DNA from 3 places in the Duganella sp. GW821-FHT07F09 genome. Region 1 is predicted to be linked to each of the others. Evidence: predicted binding sites of a transcription regulator. Region 1 holds the regulator's gene; each other region holds the start of a gene.
The links. The regulator sigma-54, encoded in region 1, starts transcription at its own class of promoters, with help from an activator protein. The targets are predictions, from matches to a motif close to TGGCANGNAANCTGCTTT.

Region 1 (5,389 bases):
GCCCGCCCCGGCGGCGCCCTTGAACGGCTCCGCGAAGGCCGCGATCGCCTCGACCAGTTCCGCGCCCGGGGTCGATTCCAGTATCGCGTACAGCGGCTCCAGCGCGTCCACCGGCACATAGTGATCGGCCAGGCCGGCATACAGCGCGTCGGCCGCGCCTATCGTCACGCCGGTCACGCCCAGATAGCGCCCCAGCCCGCCCGGCGCGCGCGACAGGAAATAGCTGCCGCCCACATCCGGGAACAGGCCGATGTTCACCTCCGGCATCGCCATCTTCGTGCGCCCGGTGACGATGCGCACCCGGCTGTCCGGTCCGCTCTGCGCGATGCCCATGCCGCCGCCCATGACCACGCCGTCCATCAGCGCGACGTACGGCTTCGGATAGCCGTGCACCAGGTGGTTGAGCGCATACTCCTCGGTGAAGAAATCCTCGAGCAACGCGCTGCCGGCCTGCGGCGTGGCGCGCCCGGCCTCGTAGAAGAAACGGATATCGCCGCCGGCGCAGAAGGCCTTCTCGCTGCTGGAGCGGATGACGACGGCGGCGACGGCGGAGTCGTCGCGCCACGCCAGCAGCGCCGCCGTGATCGCGCGCAGCATCTTCAGCGACAGCGAGTTCAACGCCTTGGGCCGGTCCAGCGTGATGAAGCCGGTGCCGTTGACGATGCTGGTGTGGACCAATTCGCTCATGATGTCGCAACCCGTGATGAAAAACCCCATTCTACCGCCACCTAAACGGGATAAATTATTTTCATCGAATCGAAAGGGGACAAAAGCGGACACAACAAGCGGACACAAAAAAGGGCGCCCTTGCGCCCTTTGTTGGATGGTGCCGGAGGCCGTTGTTATAGGGCGGCGGCAGCGGGTTCGTAGCTATCCGGGAGATGCTTGATCGCATCGTGGCCGTGCTGCTGAACTTTGGATTTGTATTTCATGACCTGCCGGTCAAGCTTGTCGACCAGGGTGTCGATCGCGGCGTACAGGTCTTGCGACAGGCTTTCCACGTACACGGTTTTACCCGACAGACGCAGATTGATTTCAGCCTTCTGGCGTTTGGATTTCTCTTTAAGGTTATCTACAGTCAGAATGACAGCAATATCAATAACTTGATCGAAGTGACGAGTGACACGTTCCAGTTTGTTCTGTACGTATTCGCGGATGGCCGCGGTCACTTCGAGATGATGTCCACTGATGGTCAGATTCATACACGCTCCTAAAGATAAATGTCGCTTACGGTCAGTGCCGCGCCCATTGCGGCCGGGCGCACAGTGACCAAGTAACTACAAAGACTTGCGGAGACTGACGGGAGGGATTTTCAACGCTTCGCGATATTTGGCAACAGTGCGTCGCGCAATCACCATGCCTTGTTCCCCCAGCATGTCCGCAATCTTACTGTCGGATAAAGGATTTTTAGGGTCTTCAGCTCCTGTCAATTGCACGATGAGTGCCCGTATCGCCGTCGAACTTGCTTCACCGCCCGCTTCGGTGGCGACATGGCTACCAAAGAAATATTTCAACTCAAACATGCCGTGCGGCGTCAGCATGTACTTTTGAGTCGTCACCCGAGAAATAGTGCTCTCGTGTAAACCCAGTGTATCAGCAATTTCGCGAAGCACAAGGGGCCGCATGGCAACGGCGCCGTGCGAGAAAAAGTTCTTTTGTCTTTCTACTATCGCTTGCGCCACGCGCAGGATGGTGTCGAAGCGCTGGCGCATATTCTTGATCAGCCACTTGGCCTCCTGCAGCTGGGCGCCCATCTGGCCCTCGCCTTTGCCCTGCTTGAGCAGGTTGGCGTACATGGCGTTGACCCGCAGGCGCGGCATGACGTCGTTGTTGAGGCTGACCTGCCAGCCGCTGCGCGACTTCTTGACGATCACGTCCGGCACCACGTAGTCCGACACGTCCGAGGCGAACGCCGACCCCGGATGCGGATTGCACAGACGGATGACGGCCTGCGCCTCGCGCAGGTCCTCGTCGTCGCACACCAGCGCTTTTTTCAGCTTGTTGAAGTCGCGCTGGGCGAACCACGTCAAATGGTTTTCGACGATGGTCAGCGCCATGCGCCGCGTCACCAGCGCGATGCCGGGCAGGCGCTTGATCTGCAGCGCCAGGCATTCGGAGGCGTTGCGCGCGCCCACGCCCATCGGGTCGAAGCTTTGCAGCATCGACAAGGCGGTGCGCAGTTCGTCGATGTCGACTTCCAGTTCCTCCGGCAGGCGCGCGTGGATCTCCTCCAGCGGCTCCTCCAGGTAGCCGTTCTCGTCGAGCGCGTCGATGATCAGCTCGACCAGCGCGCGGTCGCGCATCTCCAGCACCGTCACGCGCATCTGCTCCATCAGGTGCTCGCGCAGGGTGCAGTGGTTGGCCTCCAGTTGCGGACGCGCGTCCTCGTCGTCGGGAGCCTTGCTGCGGCCGGCGTCGCTCCAGTCGACATCGGCCTCGCTGCTGGTGCTTTCGGTATCGGCGGCCGGGCCGTCGTAGTTGTCGGCGTCGGCGGGCGCCGGCGCGTCCTGCTGGTTCGGCGGGCCTTCGGACGGGGCCTCGCCGGACGGCGCCTGCTGGCTGATGGCGCCGTCGGACAGCAGCCGCAGCGAACGGTCGAGCGGGTCGTCCAGGCGCTCGAGCAAAGGGTTATCGGTGAGCAGTTGCTCGAGCTCCTGGTGCAGCTCCAGCGTGGACAGCTGCAGCAGACGGATCGACTGCTGCAGCTGGGGTGTCAGCGCGAGGTGCTGCGACGTGCGCAGTTGCAATGACTGTTTCATGGGGCGCGATTACATTCTGAAGTGTTCACCCAGGTACACGCGGCGCACCGACTCGTCGGCGATGATGTCGTCCGGCCGGCCCGAAGCCAGCACCGAGCCCTGGTTGATGATATATGCGCGGTCGCAGATGCCCAGCGTCTCGCGCACATTGTGATCGGTAATGAGGACGCCGATATTGCGTTCCTTGAGGAAGCGCACGATGCGCTGGATCTCAATGACGGCAATCGGGTCGACCCCGGCGAAAGGTTCGTCGAGCAGCACGAAGCGCGGGTTGGTGGCCAGCGCGCGGGCGATCTCCACGCGGCGGCGTTCGCCGCCGGACAGCGACAGCGCCTGGTTTTCGCGCAGCTTTTCGATTTGCAGATCGGCCAGCAGGGTATTGAGCCGTTCATCAATGGCAGCCTTGGATAAAGGCTTGCCGTCCACTTTCTGGATTTCGAGGACGGCGCGGATATTCTCTTCCACGGTCAGCTTGCGGAACACCGAAGCCTCCTGTGGCAGGTAGGACAGGCCGAGCGAGGCGCGGCGGTGGATCGGCAGCGAGGAGATGTCGACGCCGCTGATGTCGATGGTGCCGGCGTCCGACGGCACCAGGCCGACGATCATGTAGAACGAGGTGGTCTTGCCGGCGCCGTTGGGGCCGAGAAGGCCGACCACTTCGCCGCATTCGACCTGCAGCGACACGTCATGCACGACCTGGCGCTTGCCGTAGGTCTTTTGCAGGCCGCGCACGATCAGGGTGCTACCGCATGTTGGCTCCATGCTTATTTCCCCGCCGCTGGGTTGGTCGCCGGTGCGGGCGCGGGCGCCTGCTTGACCGACGGCTGGATCACCATCGTGCTGCGGCCGGCGCCCGGCTTGCTTTCGCCGGTCGGGGTGTTCTTCACGGCGAAGAATTCGCGCCGGCTGTCATACGAGATGAACTCGCCGTCGACCTGGCTGGCGGTTTTGCTGCCTTCCAGCTTCTTGATCTGCGCCTTCGAGAACAGCTTGACCAGCTCGGTCTTGCTGTCGTACTCGATGCGGTCGGCGCGGCCCTCGACCCACTGGTCGCCGGCGCCGTCGAGCTTTTGGCGGAACGTCGCCTGGGTACCACCGCCGGCCGTCAACACCACGAAGGAGTAGCCTTCCGGGTCTTCGGTGACGACCGCCTTCGGCGACTTCATCAGCAAAGTGCCGCGGGTCAGCACGACGTTGCCGGTGAAGGTCTTGATCTGCTTGACGTCGTCGGCGTCGAGGTTGTCGAAGGAAATCTCGGTCGGCTTGTTGGAGTCGGCTTTTTCGGCGTGGGCCGCGCCCATGGCGGCCAGCAGCAGCGCGGCCGACAGTATCAGTTTTTTCATCATCGTATCCTTCATATCTGTGTCTCTTGTATTAGCGCGGCGCCTTCGGCGGCATCGTGATCGTTCCGCGTCCGCCCAGCTGCAACTGGCGCGTCGCGTTATTGGTTTTCATGCCGGTGCCGCTGGAGGTCATGTTACCCAGCTTCATCTGCACCGGCGCCTTGGTTTCCATCCGTTCCTCGTCCGGGAACACCGTCAGGGTGCTGGTCTGCAGGTGCATCGCCTCGGCCTTCGGCGAGGCCGGCCGCACCACGTCGACGTTGCCGTTGAGCGTGACACGCGTGTTGTTCTGGTCGACCCGCGCGGTGTCGGCGTGGATCGTCATCGGCGGCTGCTGGCCCGACAGGCTGTTGAGGAACGGCTTGTCGATATCGGACGAGTCGTCGATCGGCCGGTGGGTCAGCTTGTCGCCGGAAACGATATAGGCCGGCCGGCCCTCCTTGGTCATGCGCACCAGGCTGAAGCGGTCGATGATGTAGTCCGGCTCGTTGAGGAACTGGTCCGCCTGCTGCTCCTGGCCGGACTGGTTGACCACCTGCACCAGCCAAAAACTGCCGACGGCGACAAACACGCCGATGATCATGGTCAGCGTGAGCTGCCAGCGATGTGCTGTTCTTTTACGCATGATTCCGCTCCGTCACACCATGAACTGCGCCAGCACGCGCTCGTACGTGCCCTGCGCGTGCAACAGCAGCTCGCACACTTCGCGCACCGCGCCGCGTCCGCCCTGCGCCACCGTCACGTGGTGGGCGCGCTCGAGCACTTCCTTGCGCCCGCCAGGCACCGCCACCGCGAAGCCGACCCGCGTCAAAATCGGCAGGTCGACGATGTCGTCGCCGATGAAGCCGACCTGTTCGGCCGTCAGGCCGGTCTTTTCCAGCAGCGCGTTGAACGGCGTCAGCTTGTCGTGGCCGCCCTGGTGCAGGAAGCCGATGCCCAGGTCGGCGGCGCGCTTGACCACCTGCGGCGACACGCGCGCGCTGATGATGGCCGTCTGCACGCCGGACTCCTGCAATAGCTTGATGCCCAGGCCGTCATACACGTTGAAGGTCTTGAGCGCCTCGCCGTCGGCGCCGTAATGCAGGCTGCCGTCGGTGAGCACGCCGTCGACGTCGAAGATCATCAGTTTGACGCGCGCGGCGCGTTCCAGATAGGTCGTTTCACTCATCGAATCACCTCAGATCACTTTGGCGCGGGTCAGGTCGTGGATGTGCAGCGCGCCGACCAGCTTGCCGTCGGCGTCGGTCACCAGCATCTGGTTGATGCGGTACTGCTCCATCACGGCCA
Region 2 (5,389 bases), on a different contig from region 1:
GGAGGTCGGCAATACCAAGAAGAAGGTCAAGCTGGGCGGCACGGCGCGCTACCCGGGCGACCAGCAGCACACCATACGCAACGTCGGCAAGACCGAGGCGAAGGCGCTGCTGGTGGTGATACACCGCTGACCCGGGCGGGCCAGCGGCGGCTCCACTACCAGTTCGACTCGCGCTCCGGCGTGGAGCTGATGCGGTGAATGGCGAGATCGGCGCCCTGGAATTCGTCTTCGGGATCGAGGCGCAGGCCCATCGTGGCTTTCAACACGCCATAGATGGCGAAACCGCCAACCAGCGCGATCACCACGCCCAACACCGTCCCCGCCAATTGCGCCGCGAACGACACGCCCCCCATTCCGCCCAGCGCCTTCAACCCGAAGATACCCGCCGCGATCCCGCCCCAGGCGCCGCACAGGCCATGCAGCGGCCACACGCCCAGCACATCGTCGATCTTCCATTTGTTCTGCGCCAGCGTGAACATCCAGACGAAAATGCCGCCCGCGATACCGCCGGTGACCAGCGCCCCCATCGGATGCATCAAATCCGAGCCCGCGCATACCGCCACCAGCCCCGCCAACGGCCCGTTATAAGCGAAACCGGGATCGTTTTTCCCCATCAGCAGCGCGACCAGCGTTCCGCCCACCATCGCCATCAGCGAGTTGACCGCCACCAGGCCGTTCATCTTGTCGAGCGACTGCGCGCTCATGACGTTGAAGCCGAACCAGCCCACCGTGAGAATCCACGCACCCAGCGCCAGGAACGGAATCGACGACGGCGGATGGGCGGCGATCGCGCCGTTCTTCATATAGCGCCCGCGCCGCGCGCCAAGTAAAAGCACCGCCGGCAGCGCGATCCAGCCGCCCACCGCGTGCACCACCACCGAACCGGCGAAGTCATGGAACTCGGCGCCGAAGGCCTGCAGCAGCCACTCCTGGATGCCGAAGCGGCGATTCCAGACGATGCCCTCGAAGAACGGATATACGAAGCCGACCAGCAGCGCGGTGGCAATCAACTGCGGATGAAAGCGCGCCCGCTCGGCGATGCCGCCGGAGATGATGGCCGGGATGGCCGCCGCGAACGTCAGCAGGAAGAAGAACTTGACCAGCTCATAGCCGTTTTTGGCCGCCAGCACGTCGGCCGAGGAGAAGAAATTGACGCCGTAGGCGATGCTGTAACCGACGAAAAAGTAGGCGATGGTCGATACCGCGAAATCCACCAGGATTTTCACCAGCGCGTTGACCTGGTTCTTCTTGCGCACGGTGCCCAACTCCAGGAACGCGAAGCCGGCGTGCATCGCCAAAATCATGATGGCGCCGAGCAAAATGAACAATGCGTCGGCGCCGTCTTTGTGTAAACCCATCAAAATCACTCCCCAAAATAATGCATGATCTGAAAACCAATACGCCTATAAGCAATATTTGTTCCAGATTGGTGCAAATTTTAAGTGCATGATTTGACTGTATTTTGTTTTGGTGCGGGTTAGCGCACCATCTACGGGCGCACCGAAAAATGGCATCATTTTGGTGCGCCCGCGTGTTATGACCGGTGCCTGTTTTAGATCGGTGCTCCTGGCGGAACCGGCGGCGCGGCGCGCAATTTGACGCTGCGCGGGTCCTTCAAATAGGCGGCAATCAGTTCCGCCGCCTCTTTGCGGCTGGTGGCAGTGACGCCCTTGCCCGGATTTTTTTGCAGCCACTGCGCCAGTTCGCGCGCCGATTGCGTGACTTCGGCCGCGACGTTCGGATGCAGTTTGCCGCCATCGAGCAAATTGAGCACCCCGTCGACCAGCACCCAGTTGGCCGCCAGCTGCACCGCCTCGCCGCCGACCACCGATGCCGGCACGGGTTCGCGCTTCCAGGTCTTTTGCAGCAGCAGCGACAGCACTTCCCCCACGCCGGGCTGCTGCGCGTCGCGCGCATGCTGCCACGCGAGGCGGTTGATGCGGCCCGCGTCCAGCAGGAAGCCGGCCGTTTGCGCGGCGCCCGCCTCGGCGATCGAGAAGGCGTCGAACACGGAGCCCATGCGGGTGGCGAAGTATTCGCGGCCACGATCATGCCCCGCAGCAGGCGGCGTCAGAACATCGAGCACGTTGGCTGGCAGAGCAAGATACTCCGCCCGCAGGCTGTCGGCCAGCCGGTTCAGCGCCTGGCGCTGCACGGTCGCCGGGGTGATTTTGACACCCGCCTTGCCGATGCCGGCCTTGACGTCGCCGCTGGTGGTGTAATCGAAATCGCCGCCGCCGATCAGGCGCGCCACCGCTTCGCCCTGGTAGCGTTGCAGCAGATAGACCGGCACCAGCCGCGCTTCGAGTTCGCCGATCTGGCGCGCATCCGGCAGCACGTCGACCGAGAAGGTTTGCAGCGCGCGCTGGCGCACGGCGCCAAGTTGATCCCAGGTCTTGATCGTGTCCGGGCCGAAGTCCCACAACAGGCCGTCCGGGTGGCTGGCGCCGGGTGTGCGGTCGTCCTGGTCGCTGGAGTACAACAGGCCGGCGGCCTTGGCGTCGGCGCGCAGCTTGGCCAGCGCGGCCTGCTCCCGCGCTCCACCGCCGAAATCGCCGTAGACGTATTTGACGATGTAGTCATCCCACGGCCCGACGCCGACGCCATACGCTTCGGCCAGATCGACCTCGCCCTGGGCGTTGAGCTTCAGGATCGGATGCGGATAGTCCATCACCGAGCCGTTGCCATTGCCCGCGCGGCTGGCGGCGAAGTTGTGCGCGAAGCCCAGGGTGTGACCGACTTCGTGCGCCGACAATTGGCGCAGGCGCGCCAATGCCATCTCCTCGGCCAGCTTGTGTTTATCCGCCGGCGCATTTTTACCGTAAGGCGCGAGCAGGCTTTCGGCGATGAGGATGTCCTGCCGAACGCGCTGCGATCCCAGCGTGACGGCGCCGCGTATGATCTCGCCGGTGCGTGGATCGGCCAGCGCGTTACCGTAGGACCAGCCGCGCGTGGCGCGGTGCACCCAGTGGATCACGTTGTAGCGGATGTCCATGGCGTCGACACCCTCGGGCAGCAATTCGACCCGGTAGGCATCCTTGAAGCCGGCCTTCTCGAAGGCGCTGGCCCACCACGAAGCGCCCTGCAGTAGCGCGCTGCGCACCGGCTCCGGCGCGCCCCGGTCGACGTAGTACACGATCGGTTTCTTGACGGTGCTGACGGCCGCCGACGGATCGGTCTTTTCGAGCCGGTGCCGCACCTGCCAGTGCACGTCGATGCTGCTGGCGAGCGGCGTGGCGAAGTCGAAGTAGTTGACATCGAAGCCGCCGGAGAACGGATGATAGCTGCGCGGCCGCCAACCCGCCTGGTCGTCGATACGTGGCAGGCGCACCATGCTGATGCGCTGGCGCATCGACAGGCTGGCCGGGTCGGCGGCGACTTGCCGCACATATTCCGCCTGGCCCGGTCCTGCGAAGGTCAGCAGCGATTCGAGTTCCACATTGTCGGGGAAGGCTTTGGCCTGTTCGGCCAGCACCGCGCTGCGCGCCGGATCGACCTGGTAGGCGCCTTGCTTGGCGGCCGCCAACCGGGCCGCGATGCCGTGGCGGTCGGCCAGCAGGAAGCTGGAGAAGTCGACCAGGTGCGCGCCGCCGTCGCTGGCCAGGATGTCGCCCGACCACAGCACGGCGTTGGCGAACGATTCCTTGACGGCGGCCCGTTCATCCTTGTCCGCCGACGCGGCGATGTAGGCCGTGTTGTCCTGCACCAGAAACAGCTTGGCGCCGTGTTTTTCGAAATGGACCATGCGCATGTCGCCGGCCTGGCCGCGATCGAGGCCGACGTCGTTCGAGCCCAGTGCGTATGGCAGGGAACTCAGTAGCAGGAAGGGCTGCTCCAGCGACGCCACCGACAGCAGCACCCTGCCCTTGGCCGCGTCGCGCCAGACGTCGATGAAGCCCGGCTGCGATTGCAGGCCGCGCGTGACATCCGCCACCGATTTGGCGGACGCCGACGCGCCTGCGGGAGTGTTCGATTGCGCCAGCGCCGGCGCCACCGGCACAGCGCCCATCATCAGAAGAGCGAGCAGCAGTGGCCCGGCGGCTGGCGCGGCCCTCATTGCGGCCCCGCCGCCTTGACAGCCGCCGTCGCCGGCGCAGGAGTGGTTTGGGCCCCAGTGGCTTGCACCGCCGGCGTCGCGCCGTCCATTTGCAGCGCGCGGCTCAGGAAGCCCCAGCGATCCGCCACTTCCTCGATCTGCTTGGTGGTCGGCTTGCCGGCGCCGTGGCCGGCCTTGGTGTCGATCCGGATCAGGATGGGCGCGGCGCCGGCCTGGTCGGCCTGCGCGGCGGCGGCGAACTTGAAGCTGTGCGCCGGCACGACGCGGTCGTCATGGTCGGCGGTGGTGATCATCGTCGCCGGATAGCAGGTGCCCTTTTTCAGGTTGTGCAGCGGCGAGTACTTGACCAGCGCCTTGAACTCCTCCGGGTTGTCGGACGAACCGTAGTCCGATGTCCACGCCCAGCCGATGGTGAATTTATGGAAGCGCAGCATATCGAGCACGCCAACCTGCGGGATCGCGGCGGCGAACAATTCCGGACGCTGCGTCATCGCCGCGCCGACCAGCAGGCCGCCGTTGCTGCCGCCGCCGATGGCCAGTTTGGCCGGCGACGTGACCTTGTGCGCGATCAGCCATTCGGCCGCGCCGATAAAGTCGTCGAACACGTTCTGCTTTTGCAGCTTTGTGCCCGCCTCGTGCCACGATTCGCCGTACTCGCCGCCTCCGCGCAGATTGGCCATGACGTAGACGCCGCCCATCTCCAGCCACGCCAGATTGGCGACCGAGAACGCCGGCGTCAGCGAGACATTGAAACCGCCATAGCCATACAGGTAGGTCGGATTGCCGCCGTCCAGCTTCAGGCCCTTCTTGGCGACGATGAACATCGGCACCTTGGTGCCGTCACGGCTGGTGAAGAACTCCTGGCGCGTCTCGAAGCCGGCCGAATCGAAGTCCACCTTCGGCTGGCGGTACACGCTGCTCTTGTTGGCCTTCAGGTCGTAGCGGTAAATCGTGGTCGGCGTGGTGAAGCTGGTGTACGAGTAGAAGGTCTCGGTGTCGGCGCGTTTGCCGCTAAAGCCGCCGGCCGTGCCGAGGCCCGGCAGTTCGATATCGTGCAGCGGTTTGCCTTTGAGGTCGAACACCTTGACCAGGCTATGCGCGTCGGTCAGGTAGTCCACCAGCAGCTGATGGTTGACGATGGACGCCGACACCAGCGTGTTGGAGCTTTCCGGCACGATCTGCTTCCAGTTCAGCACCGCCGGCTTGCGCGTATCGATGCTGACGATGCGGCCGCGCGGCGCGTTGCGCTCCGTATGGAACCAGAACACCGGACCTTCGTTGCCGACGAAGTTATAGACGGCGTCGAAGTCCTCCAGCAAGCCGACCACCTTG
Region 3 (5,389 bases), on a different contig from region 1:
ACTTCATCGGTCGTGCGGACCTGGAATACCGAGGCGTTGATGCTGGTGCGCTCGTCCAGCTTGCTTTTGATGCCCGCTTCCAGATGCGTGCTCTTGGCCGGCTGCAGGCCGAAGTTGAAGCCGCCGCCGCTGCCCGAGTAGAACAGTTCGTTGAGCGTCGGCGTTTCGAAACCGCGCGCGGCGCTGGCATACACGTTGAGCACCGGCGACACGCGGTACAGCACGCCCAGCACCGGCGTGGTGTGGCTGTACTCCAGGCTGCCGCTGTCATTGCCATTGCTCAGGAAGCGGTCGTCCACGGAAATCTTCACGCTGCTGCGGCGCAGGCCCGCGCTCAGCATCCAGGGGCCGGATTGCCATTCGGTCTGCACATACGGATCGAGATTGGAGACCTTGTCCTGCTCGTCGCGGCGCAGCGCGCCCTTCACGCCCAACTGGGCGCCGACGAAGTTTTCATACCCCTGGCGGCCATCGGTGGAGCGGCCGTATTCGACGCCGACAGTCGTACTGAGCTTGCCGCCGGCCAGCTGGCTGACGTGCATCCAGCTCAGGTCGGTGCCGTAGAAGTCTCGATCAAAATTCACCACCCCGCCCGAGTGCGTCGGCGGTGCCTGGAAGCCACGCGAAAACGCTTGGTACTGGATCACTTCGCGATTGCCGCCGTAGGCCGTCACGCGCAGCCGGTCCTGGCCGAAGCGTTGCTCCCACGTGGCGCCGACCTGCGTGTGATCGATGCTCTTGCGGGTGTTGTAGCGGTCGGCCAGCGTGCGCTTTGGCACCTGGGTATCGGTGGCGTCGGTTTCGCCCGCGCGCGGGTCGCGCTGGTAGGTGGCCCAAGTCACACCCAACGGATCTTGGGTGTCGTCCTGGCGCAGCGCGTTGGCGACGATGGTCAGCTTGGCGTTGTCCATAGGCTCCACGGTCAGCTTGGCAAACGCCTGGTCGCGCGTGGCGGCGCTGTGCGCGCGGTAGCCGTCGGTCTCGAAGCGCGAAGCGTCGAGCACGTAACCGACACCGGCCTGCTTGCCCTGCGCGTTGACGTCGGCCTTGCGGGTGCCGTAGCTGCCGGCGGTGAGGCTGGTTTCGATGGTAGGAGAGCCCTCGCCGTCGCGCGTGAACATCTGGATCACGCCGCCCGAGTGGTTGCCGTAGATGGCGGAGAACGGGCCGCGCAATACTTCGATGCGTTCGGCCATGTCGAGATTGAAGGTGGCGGCCTGGCCCTGGCCGTCCGGCATGCTGGCGGGAATGCCGTCGGCGATCAACCGCACGCCGCGCACACCGAAGGTCGATCGCGCGCCGAAGCCGCGCGATGAGATCTGCAAGTCCTGGGCATAGTTCTGGCGGTTCTGCGCCACCAGGCCCGGCACCGCCGCCAGCGCCTCGGAGGCGTTCACCCGCGCCTGGGATTCATGGATGCGCGCGGCATCGACGACATCGATCGCGGCCGGCATGTCGAAGACGGTGTGGCCGACACGCGTGGCGCTGACGACGACGACCTCGACCGGCGCATCCGCGTTATCCGCGTTGTCGGCGGCGGTGGCCAGGCTGGAAGCGCCAAGCGCGAACAGCGCGGCGACGGCATTAAGTTGAATTGGGGAACGCTTCATGTTTTCTCCGGATGGGCAGCCTGCAATATACCCGTCCGACGCAAAAAGTGCGTCGCCGTTGCTCCAGCGGTGTGTCAAAACTGAACACTGTCACGCGCTGAGGCGCGGGAAGTCGCCTGCCATCCCCCTCAACGCGGCTGGCACGGTGTTTGCGAAAGAAAGGTGGTCACCAACACCACACAACCATAGTAGAAAGAGGACGACATGAATCTCGCAGACATCAGCAAACTGGGCGTAGCCAATCCATTCAAGCCACGGTACGACAACTACATCGGCGGCAAGTTCGTCGCGCCGGTCAAGGGCGAATACTTCGGCAACATCACGCCGATCACCGGCCAGGTGTTTTGCGAGGTGGCGCGCTCGACCGCTGAAGACATCGAACTCGCGCTGGACGCCGCGCACGCCGCCAAGGACGCGTGGGGCAAGACCTCGCAGACCGAGCGCGCCAACATCCTCAACAAGATCGCCGACCGCATGGAGGCGAACCTGGCGCTGATCGCCACCGCCGAGACCATCGACAACGGCAAGCCGATCCGCGAGACCACCGCCGCCGACATCCCGCTGGCGATCGACCACTTCCGTTACTTCGCCGGCTGCATCCGCGCGCAAGAGGGCTCGGTGGCGCAGATCGATTCGGAAACCTACGCCTATCACTTCCATGAGCCGCTCGGCGTGGTCGGCCAGATCATTCCGTGGAACTTCCCCATCCTGATGGCGGTGTGGAAGCTGGCGCCCGCGTTGGCGGCCGGCAATTGCGTGGTCCTCAAACCGGCCGAGCAGACGCCGGCGTCGATCATGGTGCTGCTGGAAATCATTGCCGATCTGTTGCCGCCGGGAGTGTTGAACGTGGTCAATGGATTTGGCCTGGAGGCGGGCAAGCCGCTGGCGTCGAATAAGCGCATCGCCAAGATCGCCTTCACCGGTGAAACCGGCACCGGCCGTCTGATCATGCAATACGCCGCGCAGAACCTCATCCCCGTGACCCTGGAGCTGGGCGGCAAATCGCCGAACATCTTCTTCGCCGACGTGATGGACGCCGACGACGCCTTCTTCGACAAGTGCCTGGAAGGCTTCGCCATGTTCGCGCTCAACCAGGGCGAGGTGTGCACCTGCCCTTCGCGCGTGCTGATCCAGGAATCGATCTACGAGAAATTCATCGAGCGCGCGCTGGCCCGCGTGGCCGCGATCAAGCAGGGCAACCCGTTGGACGCCTCCACCATGCTCGGCGCGCAGGCGTCGCAGGAGCAGCTGGAGAAAATCATGTCGTACATCGACATCGGCAAGCAGGAGGGCGCCGAGCTGCTGGCCGGAGGCGAGCGCAACGTGCAGGGCGGCGACATGAAGGATGGCTACTACGTGCGTCCAACCGTGTTCAAGGGCGACAACAAGATGCGCATCTTCCAGGAGGAGATTTTCGGGCCGGTGGTGTCGGTCACGACCTTCAAGGACGAGGCCGACGCGCTGCGCATCGCCAACGATACGCTGTACGGGCTGGGCGCGGGGCTGTGGACGCGTGACGGCTCGCGCGCCTTCCGTGTCGGCCGCGCGATTCAGGCCGGCCGTGTCTGGACCAATTGCTACCACCTGTATCCGGCGCACGCCGCGTTCGGTGGCTACAAGCAATCGGGTATCGGCCGCGAGAATCACAAGATGATGTTGGACCACTATCAGCAGACCAAGAACTTGCTGGTCAGCTATAGCCCCAACGCCCTGGGCTTCTTCTGACCATGAGCGGGGCCATCGCCCGTGTCACGGCCACGCCGGCGGCGCTCGAGCTGATCGCCGCGCTGCGCGGCCGGCACGGGCCGCTGATGTTTTTCCAGTCCGGCGGCTGCTGCGACGGCAGCACGCCGATGTGCTACCAGGCAGGCGAGTTCAACATCAGCGACACCGATGTGTTTCTAGGTGAATTGGATGGCGCGCCGTTCTACATGGGATGCGAGCAATTCGCCTACTGGGAACACACGCAGCTGATCATCGACGTCGTCGCCGGCAACGGCGGCATGTTCTCGCTCGACAACGGCACCGGCAAGCGCTTCCTGACACGCTCGCGCTTGTTCAGCGACGAGGAGGTGTCGTTGCTGAAGCAACAGGCGTAGCGCTATTTGAGGTTTGGCACTTTACGGTAAATCGTGTTGCGCGAGATGCCCAGGGCGCGCGCGGCGGCGGAGACATTGCCACCGTGCGCCGCCAGCGCTTTATTGATGGCGTGAATCTCCATTTCTTCCAGGTTGCCATCAACGCCGCCGTTGCTCTGCCGCCGCGCCTGTTCGCCATCATGCTCGACATCATCCAGAAAATCATCCGGCATATGCCGCAGACAGATCTCCGTCTCGTCGCCGGCCATGACCACCGCCGTGCGCAGCAGATTGGTCAACTGCCGGAAATTCCCGGGCCAGCGATGGCGGCGGAACAGCCGCAAGATTTCCTCGGAAACACGATAGCGGCCGCTTTCCGCCTCGGTCGAGAGGATCTTCTTGACCACGCTCTCCAGATCGGTCCGATCCCGCAGTGGCGGCAGCTTCACGACCAGCCCATTCAGCCGGTAATACAGGTCCTCGCGGAACAAACCTTTGGCGATGCGCTCGCGCAGATTATGATTGGTCGCGCAGATCAGTTCCACGTTCACCGGTATCGACTTGTCGCTGCCGAGCGGCGTCACCATGCGCTCTTGTAGCACCCGCAGTAGACGTGCCTGCAGGCTGTACGGCATGTCGCCGATCTCGTCGAGGAACAGCGTGCCGCCGTTGGCCTGCAGTATCTTGCCGACAGCGCCTTTCTTGCGCGCGCCGGTGAAGGCGCCGTCCTCATAGCCGAACAGTTCGGATTCGATCAGCGTCTCCGGGATCGACGCGCAGTTGACCGCGACGAAGGGACTCATCGCACGCGGCGAATCGTTATGGATCGCCTGGGCCAGCAACTCCTTGCCGGTGCCGGTCTCGCCCATGATCATGATGGGAATGTCGTGACCCAGCACGCGCGTAACCTTGTCGATTACCAATTCCAGTTGGGGATCGCCGGTGCGCAGGTAGCGCAGGCCGGACAGACGGCGTTTGGCCGCCGCGGCCTGGGTGGCGCTGGGCCGCTCGGTGCGTTGCGTTTTGTCGTGCGTCAGCGATTGCTGGAACACGCCGTTGCTCAGACGCAGCTGGGCGCGGCCGGCCACGCGCACGCCGCTGTGCATGCACAAATTCAGCAGGCCCGGCGAAGCGGTACGGTAGTGCTCGTACAGTGCCGACAGCGGCAGGCCGAACAGGGAACTGAAGGTATGCGATTGCAATTCCGCCGGTGAAAGGCCCAACTGAAACTGACCGTTGCGGTTGGCAGCAAGGAAGCGGCCGCCGGGGCTGAAGGAGGCTATCCCCTCCATCAACGTGCCGATGAACTCCGGGCGCGCGTGGAAGTGCAATGTGATCGAGTCTTCATAGGTGGCGGAGAACAGCTGGTTCTCGATCATCAGCGCGGACATGCGCACCAACGCCATGGTGTGCTTGTGGAAACTGCGCTGGTCGCCGGAAACATCGAGTACGCCGATGACGTTGCCCAAGTGGTCGGCGATCGGCGCGGCCGAGCAGGTGAGGAAATGATTGGCGGTCAGATAGTGCTGTTCCGCATGGACCAGCACCGGCGCCTGTTCCGCGATCGCGGTGCCGATGGCGTTGGTGCCCTTGCTTTGCTCGGACCAGGCGGCGCCGGGCTGTAGCGCGACGCGGTTGGCTTTCTCCAGAAAGTCGTCGTCGCCGAGGGAGTGGACGATCACGCCGTGCGCATCGGTCAGG

Region 2: the regulator sigma-54 is predicted to act here: its motif matches at 1,407-1,424, upstream of AC07P1_RS15340 (ammonium transporter).
Region 3: the regulator sigma-54 is predicted to act here: its motif matches at 1,749-1,766, upstream of adh (aldehyde dehydrogenase).

What each region holds. Positions count from the first base shown of each region.
Region 1 covers NZ_JBWKQJ010000016.1:88,605-93,993, reverse strand. Annotated here, with positions in the region: gene AC07P1_RS30485 (enoyl-CoA hydratase/isomerase family protein) at 1-687, opposite strand, end outside; gene hpf (ribosome hibernation-promoting factor, HPF/YfiA family) at 843-1,202, opposite strand; gene AC07P1_RS30475 (RNA polymerase factor sigma-54) at 1,278-2,759, opposite strand; gene lptB (LPS export ABC transporter ATP-binding protein) at 2,769-3,521, opposite strand; gene lptA (lipopolysaccharide transport periplasmic protein LptA) at 3,524-4,102, opposite strand; gene lptC (LPS export ABC transporter periplasmic protein LptC) at 4,134-4,727, opposite strand; gene AC07P1_RS30455 (KdsC family phosphatase) at 4,740-5,270, opposite strand; gene AC07P1_RS30450 (KpsF/GutQ family sugar-phosphate isomerase) at 5,280-5,389, opposite strand, start outside.
Region 2 covers NZ_JBWKQJ010000005.1:213,830-219,218, reverse strand. Annotated here, with positions in the region: gene AC07P1_RS15345 (helix-turn-helix domain-containing protein) at 1-130, shown strand, start outside; gene AC07P1_RS15340 (ammonium transporter) at 156-1,358, opposite strand; gene AC07P1_RS15335 (zinc-dependent metalloprotease) at 1,553-4,057, opposite strand; gene AC07P1_RS15330 (prolyl oligopeptidase family serine peptidase) at 4,054-5,389, opposite strand, start outside.
Region 3 covers NZ_JBWKQJ010000033.1:2,576-7,964, forward strand. Annotated here, with positions in the region: gene AC07P1_RS33605 (TonB-dependent receptor family protein) at 1-1,610, opposite strand, end outside; gene adh (aldehyde dehydrogenase) at 1,815-3,335, shown strand; gene AC07P1_RS33615 (DUF779 domain-containing protein) at 3,338-3,709, shown strand; gene AC07P1_RS33620 (sigma-54-dependent Fis family transcriptional regulator) at 3,712-5,389, opposite strand, start outside.